2 regions of the Devosia albogilva genome follow, and region 1 is predicted to be linked to the other one. Evidence: predicted binding sites of a transcription regulator. Region 1 holds the regulator's gene; the other holds the start of a gene.

Region 1 (4,224 bases):
GCACCTGCCGCTGTCGGCGCCGCTCGCCGGCGGTCTCGTGCTGACGCTGATGACGCTCCCCACCATCATCATCGCCACCCGCGCCGCCCTCAAGGGCGTGCCGCCTTCCCTGCGCCAAGCCGCCCTCGGCATGGGGGCCTCCCGCACCCAGATGGTATTCCACCACGTGCTGCCGGTGACCTTCCCCTCGATCCTCACCGCCACCATCATCGGCGTCGCGCAAGCTCTGGGCGAAACCGCCCCGCTCCTCCTCATCGGCATGAATGCCTTCGTCGCCTCGGTGCCCGCCAGCCCGCTCGACCAGGCCACCGCCCTGCCCGTCCAGATCTTCCTCTGGCAGGGCAACGAGAACCGCAACTTCTTCGAGGCCCGCACCTCCGCCGCCATCATGGTGCTGCTGGCCCTGATGATCCTGCTCAACGCCATCGCCATTTTCCTGCGCTCCCGGCTGGAAAAGCGTGCCTAAGGAGGCTCAAATGGACCTGCTCGCCGCCAAGGTGAAGATGACCAACCAGACCGTGGATGCCTCGATGAACCCCACCGACGTGCTGGATCGCCCGATCCGCCTCACCGCCCGCGACGTGACCGTGCACTACGGCACCAAGCAGGCGCTGTTCGGCATCTCCATCGACATCCCCGACCGCGCCGTCACCGCCTTCATCGGTCCCTCCGGCTGCGGCAAGTCGACCTTCCTGCGCTGCATCAACCGCATGAACGACACCATCGAAGGCGCCAAGGTCGGCGGCACCATCAAGCTCGACGGCGAGGATATCTACGATCCCAGCCTCGACGTGGTGGAACTGCGCGCCCGCGTCGGCATGGTGTTCCAGAAGCCCAATCCCTTCCCCAAGTCGATCTACGACAACGTCGCCTACGGCCCGCGCATCCACGGCCTCGCCCGCAACAAGGCCGAACTCGACGAGATCGTCGTCTCCTCCCTCCGCAAGGCGGGCCTGTTCGAGGAGGTGAAGGATCGCCTCAACGAGCCCGGCACCGGCCTCTCCGGCGGCCAGCAGCAGCGCCTCTGCATCGCCCGCGCCATTGCTGTCGGCCCCGAGGTCATCCTGATGGACGAGCCCTGCTCGGCGCTCGACCCGATCGCCACCGCCATCATCGAGGAACTCATCGACGAGCTCCGCGAAAACTACACCATCGTCATCGTCACCCACTCGATGCAGCAGGCGGCCCGCGTGTCGCAGAAGACCGCCTTCTTCCACCTCGGCAATCTGATCGAGCAGGGCGACACCGAAGAGATCTTCACCAACCCGGTGAACAAGCAGACCCAGGACTACATCATGGGCCGCATCGGCTGATCGCGGACCTGAGGAGACAGCACATGGCCGCCCCCGGTACCGACCACATCGTCACCGCCTATAGCGAGGAGCTAAACACCCTCGCCCAGTCCATTGCCGAGATGGGCGGCCAGGTCGAACTCGCCATCGAGAACGGCACCAAGGCCCTGCTCAAGCTCGACCGCGAACTGGCCGACCTCACCATCATCGCCGACCAGCGCATCGACGACATGCAGCGCCGCATCGACGACATGGCCGTCTCCATGATCGCCCGCCGCCAGCCCATGGCCTCGGACCTGCGCGCCATAATCACCGCCATCCACGTCGCCAACGACCTCGAACGCGTCGGCGACATGGCCAAGCAACTGGCCCGCCGCTCGCTGAAGCTCGACGGGCTCAATCTCCAGCCCACCTTCTACAACGGGGTCCGCAACATGACCGCGCTGGTGCAGCGCCAGGTCAAGGGCGCCCTCGATGCCTATGCCAACCGCGACTCCGCCGGCGCCATCGACGTCTGCAACCGCGACGACGAGGTCGATGCCATGCACACCTCGCTGTTCCGCGAACTGCTCACCTACATGATGGAAGACCCGCGCAACATCACCCCCTGCACCCAGCTCCTGTTCTGCGCCAAGAGCCTCGAGCGCATCGGCGACCACGCCACCAACATCGCCGAGCGCGCCTACTATCTCCAGACCGGAAAGCAGCTCACCAGCGAAGTCCAGGAACTCCACCGCGTCCAGATCAAGGCCTGACCCACAACACTGATCTCTCCGCCCCCTCCCCCTTCAGGGGGAGGTGAGGTGGGGGTGTCCCAGCAACAGAACTGTCGGCGCCTTTCCTCCCCTCCCCCTTGAGGGGAGGGGCCGGGGGTGGGGGGCCCCCTTCAAGGCGCTATATCGATCCACCCGCTTTCCCCTGAAGGGTGACCCACAACACCGCCCTCCCTCCCCTTCAGGAGCAAGTGCGCTGGCTCTAGACGGAGCAAACCATGCCCGCCACCATTCTCGTCGTCGAAGACGAAGCCGATATCACCATCCTCCTGCGCTACAATCTCGAGGCAGAGGGCTTCCGCGTCGCCACCGCCGAGACGGGCGACGAAGCCATCCAGCACATCCAGGAGAAGCTTCCCGACCTGATCCTGCTCGACTGGATGCTGCCCGAAGTCTCCGGCATCGAACTCTGCCGCCGCTTCCGCGCCCGCGAGGAAACCGCCCGCGTCCCCATCATCATGCTCACCGCCCGCGGCGAGGAAGAAGAGCGCGTGCGCGGCCTCACCACCGGCGCCGACGACTACATCGTCAAGCCCTTCTCCGTCCCCGAGCTCATCGCCCGCATCCACGCCCTCTTGCGCCGGGCCAGCCCCAACCTCGTCACCGCCGCCCTCAAGCTGGGCGATCTCGAGCTCGACCGCACCACCCACCGCGTCCGCCGCGGCAATCGCGACGTCCATCTCGGCCCCACCGAATACCGCCTGCTCGAATACCTCATGCGCCATCCCGGCCGCGTCTACTCCCGCGAGCAGCTGCTCGACGGCGTCTGGGGCAACGACGTCTATGTCGACGAGCGCACCGTCGACGTCCACATCGGCCGCCTCCGCCGCGCCATCAATCGCGGCCGCGACCCCGACCCCATCCGCACCGTCCGCGGCGCCGGCTACGCCTTCGACGAACGCTTCGGGCAAGTCGCCTAACTCTCCCCGCCCACCGCCGCGTCCCTCCCCCGCTCGCGGGGGAGGCTAGGTGGGGGTTCCCCAGGAGAGGCCACTCCACGGCCGGTCCATGCTGCATCCGTGCTGCCACAACACGAAGCTGATGATGCTCCTGCGGCAGCAGGTTGGCTCCCCTGGCGCCGACCCTGCAGGATCGCGACAAGCCGATCTCTTGCCTTTGCGCTCCTGCCCCAGCCCCTCCCCCACCCACCCGAACGGGTGCGGCGCCGTGGCAGGGCGGCGACCATGTCTCTGCCGCACCACTGAATGGAGGACGCAGTGACAGGAGACGGCTACGGGTCCGACGTCCTCCTATTGCCAGCAACCCAACCGCGCTGTGTCTGCCTGTTTGCGGCCGGCCAGGGCGGGCGGAAGCGAATAATCAGCTCGGGCAGCGTGTCGCCCAGGGCAGACCTCTCACATCATCACAGCAGCAGGCAGCAGATTGCGGCGCCGGTACTCGGACGGGGACAGACCCACCAGGCGACGGAAGATGCGGCGGAAGCTGGCCGGCTCCAGATAGCCCACCTCCCCGGCAAGCTCGTCCAGCGGCAGGTCGGAGGTCTCGAGCAGGTGCTTTGCCTCCTCCACCCGCAGGATTTGAACATACTCCATGGGCGATAGCCCCGTCGCCGCCCTGAACCGGTTGAGAAAAGCGCGTTCCGTCAGGCCGCTGCGCGCCGCGAGCACTCTCACCACATTGGCCCGCGCATAGTTGTCGGCCAGCCAGAGCTGGGCGTCGGCGACCATCTGATCGTCGTGCTGGCGGCGGGCCGTCAGTCCGGCATAGGGCAACTGCCCCTCGTTGTGTGCCTGCACCAGGTAGGTCTTGGCGACCTGGCGCGCGGCTTCCGCACCGCTGAAGCGGGCAACCAGATAGAGCAGCAGATCGTACCAGGAGGAGGCGCCGCCCGCCGTGATGATGCGGTGGCCTTCACCCGCGGGAACGAGCACCCGCTCCTTCCGGATCCGCACGCGCGGGAACCGCATGGCCATGGCATCGCAAAACCCCCAATGGGTCGTCGCATCCTCACCGTCGAGCAGGCCGGTGAGCGCCAGCAACAGCGTCCCCGAACACACGGACGCAACGATCGCTCCGCCTTCATAGGCCCCGCGTATCCACTCGGCGAGCCATGGGTAGGTGTCCGGCAAGGTGGCGCGCCGGTCGAGGATCAGTTCCGGCACGATGACGATGTCGGGGATCGGCGCCTCGTCCAACCG
Region 2 (4,224 bases), 1.0 Mb from region 1:
GCAACCGGGATTGGCGACGAACCGCGCCTGGGCAATGGCGTCGGTCTGGTCCTTGCTCATTTCGGCGAAGCCATAGGTCCAGCTCGGGTCGACCCGGAACGCCGTCGAGGCGTCGATCACCCGCGTGGTGTCGTTCTCGATCAGGCTGACGCTCTCGCGCGCCGCGTCATCGGGCAGGCAGAGAATGGCGATGTCGGCCGCATTCAGCAGCCGCTTGCGCTCGTCGAGATCCTTGCGCTTGTCGGCATCGATCGAGATCACCTCGAGATCGCGCCGCCCCGCCAGGCGCTCGCGAATCTGCAGGCCCGTGGTTCCGGCTTCCCCGTCGATGAAGATCTTCGCGACCATGCCCTGCTCCTTGCTGTTCCGGCTAGATGGCTCCCGTTTCGTCTGCCGTCAAGCGGCGGGGCCTTCCGCCCGCAACACCGCGTCGACGGCACTCAGCATCGCCATCCAGGCCCGCTCGGTCCGCTCACGGTAGTCGGCCCATTCCGCGCCCATCGGATTGTAGAGCGTCACCACCGATCCCGATCCCTCCGGTTCGGGCTCGATGATCACCGTCACCACGGACGGGTCGTCCTCCCCCGCAGGATCGACGATCCAGGTGAATTCCACCAGGTTCGGTCGTTCGAGCCGCCGGTAGCTGCCCCAGCTGCGCGCATCGACACCATCCTCGCCTCGACCGACGAACTGGAAGCGCCCACCCACCACCGGGTTGATCTCGCTGGTGATGATGGTTCCCGGGCTGCCGGTCTGCGCCATCCAGCCCTGCTGCCATAGCCGCGCCTTGTCCGGGTCGAGCAGCGCGTCATAGACGCGCTCGGGACTGGCGGCGAAGCGGTGGGTCACCTTGACTTCGATGGTATCCGTCACGGGCAGGCTCCTTCCGTGCATCAAGTTCCCGGCAGGGCCAAACGTTCCCGGCCAGGCGTTGTCATCCTGGGCTGCCGGTGGCAAGGATGGCGCCAGACCGCATGTAAGGGAGCCGCCTATGTCCACGCCGCACAACCACGCCAAACCGGGTGACTATGCCGAGGCCGTGCTGCTGCCGGGCGATCCCCTGCGCGCCAAGTGGATTGCCGAAAACTTCTTCGAAGCGCCCCGCCAGGTCAATTCGGTCCGCAACTGCCTCGGTTTCACCGGCACCTGGAAGGGCAAGCCGGTTTCCGTGCAGGCCACCGGCATGGGCCAGCCCTCGCTCGGCATCTATGTGCACGAGCTGATCAACGTCTATGGGAGCAAGACCCTGATCCGGGTGGGCACCTGCGGCGGCCTCAACGCCAAGGTGAAGGTGCGCGATCTCGTCCTCGCCCAGGCCGCCACCACCGACAGCGGCATCGTCAAGGACCGGTTCGGCCCCTACAACTTCGCGCCAATCGCCGATTTCGGCCTGCTGCGCGCTGCGGCCGACAAGGCGGAGGCCCGTGGCTTCCGCTACCATGCGGGCAACATGCTCTCCTCCGACATCTTCTACCATCGCGAGCCGGGTCTCGAAGGCTATGGCGCGCTGCTCGATCACGGCGTGATCGGCGTCGAGATGGAGGCGGCCGCCCTCTACATGCTGGCCGCCCGCTTCGGAGTGAAGGCACTGACCGTGTGCACCATGACCGACTGCCTGATCACCCACCAGGAGATCAGCGCCGACGAGCGGCAGAGCTCGCTAAGGGAGATGGTGGAACTGGCGCTCGACGTCGCCGTGGGCGCCTGAGCCGCAGGGGGCTCAGCGGCCGCTCAACACCTTGCGCATCGGATAGGCCGAGATGAACCGCCCCTGGGCCGCCGGCCCAACATCGCTCCAACCCAGTGCCTTGTAGAAATCATGGGCCGTGGCGGTGCTCTTGAGCCGCGCCACGGCGACGCCTCGGTTTCTGAGAACATCCTCGAGCCCCAGCATCAGCGCCCGGCTCACGCCCATGCGCCGGTGTTGCGGGTCGACATAGTTGAGCCCGATCGTATCCCCCTGAATCGCGCCGACCGCCAGTACCACGCTATCACGCTCGGCGACATAGAACTCGCTGTCAGCTAGCGCCATCATCGCCAGCACGCCGGCTTCGCTCTTGTTGGCGGTCCAGGCCGCTATCGCCGACGGATCATCGTGGTGATCGGCCGAGCAGAGTTCGGTGATGGAGGCGATCAGTATCCGGCTCATCTCCGGCGCATCCGCCTCGCTGGCGCGGCGGACGACGATCTTCACCCGATCACCACCAGTTGCGGGTCGAGCACGCGCAGCACCTGCCCGAGATCGTGGCCGCGCTTGAGGATGCGACCCTGCTGGTTGGTCACCGAGTACTGGCCCTGCCGGTTCCTGAGCTTGGGCTGTTTCTCGATCAGGAACAGCGGCCGCTCCGACCCGCGCGCATAGACCGAGAACACCGCCCGCTCGCGCAAAAAATCCATGGCATAGTCGCGCCACTCGCCCTGGCTCACCTTGCGCCCATAAACCGAAAGGATCAGCGCCAGTTCGCGGCGATCGAATGCCACGACGGTAGCCGCACGGGCATGCGAGGGCACTTGCGGTGACGGCTCGGCCGAATGCACGAGGCTCAGCGAAGTGTTTGGCTGGTGTGGGCGGATCGGCACTGGTCCGATGCTCTCCTTGTCAACGCGCCGTCATGATCGCGGCATTCCGGGGCGGGTGCAAGCGCAATGCGCCGTTCAGGGCGACAACGCAAAAACCCGATTTCGGTCACATTTTGTCCCTCACTGCGCCCGAAACACAGGTCAGGTTACAACCATTGCCTCCAGTGGCCGGCACCGGGGCCGACCGAGCCCCCAACATGACGCCCCGGTGCCGTCCGCCCAAGTTGACCAGTCAGTCCCCTGCTCCCGTTTCCCCCGGAACGGGAGCTTCTTTTTGAGCAATCAGGGTTCGTAGGCGGCAGCGCCGAGGATCGGCCCCGGCAGGCTCGAATGTTCCTGCTGCACCAGGATGGCGATGCCATCCTCGCCGTTGTCCAGCAGTTCCGCCAGCGGCAGCTTGTGCTCCGCCCCGGTCGCGGCCTCCCACATGCCGAGTAGCTGCCGCTCCGCCACCACCTGGGTATAAACCATCGACTTGCCGGCATTCTCGCCGCTGTCGATGCTCACTTCCGCACGGTCGCGATAGGTCACCAGCCAAACCATGGCGTCTTCCAGCGCCGGATCGGGCGGGATGGTCACCTTCAGCATGTTGCCGTCACCCACCAGCGCCAGGTCCATCGCCAGCGGCAGGTTGGCGCCGTCGACCGCCCCATGCACCTCGTTGCGGCGCGATCCGACCACGCCCTTGGCGCCGTTGATCACCATCTGCGGCGTGAAGATGCGCGACGAGTTCCAGCTCTTGGCATAGGCGCGCTGCCGGTCGGAGAATTCCGGGCTGCCGAAAGTGTCGGTCCAGCCCACATAGTCCCAGTAGTCCACATGGTAGGCGAGCGCCACCACGTCGTCCTCTTCGGCCAGGGCGGTCAGCAGCGCATCGGCCGGCGGGCACTGCGCGCAGCCCTGGCTGGTGAACAGTTCCACCACCGCCTTGGGACGCACGCGCAATTCCTCTGCCGCTGACGGCAGGCACAGGGCCAGAACGGCCGTAGCCGCCAGCGCGGCCGTAAGGGGAAGTCTCGAAGTCATGGGCACGGTTGTAAGCCTGCCCCAACCCGCGCTGCTAGTCAAAAGCGGGTGACACGATGGCACGGACGCAGAGGGCGGGCTTCTTGCCCTTGCATTCCCCCATCTCCTTCCCAACGTCATCCCCGCGAAGGCGGGGATCCACCCTTCCCCCGAGAGATCGCCGAAGTGGATTCCCGCCTTCGCGGGAACGACGCCATGGCCGTACTGCTGCCCTTCAAACGAAAATGGCGGCCCCGAAGGACCGCCATTTGACGTTGGAAAGTAAGCGCTGCTTACGCGGCAACGAGGCTGCGCAGCACGTAGTGCAGGATGCCGCCATTCTTGAAGTAGTCGAGCTCGTTGGCGGTATCGATCCGGCAGCGGGTCTCGATGGTAATCGAGGAGCCGTCCGCACGGGTAATCTTCACCGGCACGATGGCGCGCGGCGTGATGGTCTCGACCCCGACGATGTCGATCGTTTCCGAGCCGTCGAGTCCCAGCGTCTGCCAGCTCTCGCCCTCCTTGAACTGCAGCGGGATAACGCCCATGCCGACCAGGTTCGAGCGGTGGATGCGCTCGAAGCTCTGGGCGATCACCGCCTTGACGCCGAGGAGGTTGGTGCCCTTGGCCGCCCAGTCC

The links. The regulator PhoB, encoded in region 1, activates phosphate uptake and scavenging genes when phosphate is short. The targets are predictions, from matches to a motif close to TGTCATNNANCTGTCAT.
Region 2: the regulator PhoB is predicted to act here: its motif matches at 2,598-2,614, upstream of ACFSX5_RS08330 (DUF2794 domain-containing protein).

The regions. Positions count from the first base shown of each region.
Region 1 covers NZ_JBHUNP010000001.1:607,365-611,588, forward strand. The annotation lists gene pstA (phosphate ABC transporter permease PstA) at 1-466, shown strand, start outside; gene pstB (phosphate ABC transporter ATP-binding protein PstB) at 531-1,313, shown strand; gene phoU (phosphate signaling complex protein PhoU) at 1,337-2,047, shown strand; gene phoB (phosphate regulon transcriptional regulator PhoB) at 2,284-2,985, shown strand; gene ACFSX5_RS03080 (GlxA family transcriptional regulator) at 3,421-4,224, opposite strand, start outside.
Region 2 covers NZ_JBHUNP010000001.1:1,641,239-1,645,462, forward strand. The annotation lists gene argC (N-acetyl-gamma-glutamyl-phosphate reductase) at 1-348, opposite strand, end outside; gene ACFSX5_RS08315 (SRPBCC family protein) at 397-873, opposite strand; gene deoD (purine-nucleoside phosphorylase) at 992-1,708, shown strand; gene ACFSX5_RS08325 (GNAT family N-acetyltransferase) at 1,721-2,194, opposite strand; gene ACFSX5_RS08330 (DUF2794 domain-containing protein) at 2,191-2,481, opposite strand; gene ACFSX5_RS08335 (DUF1223 domain-containing protein) at 2,863-3,606, opposite strand; gene acnA (aconitate hydratase AcnA) at 3,879-4,224, opposite strand, start outside.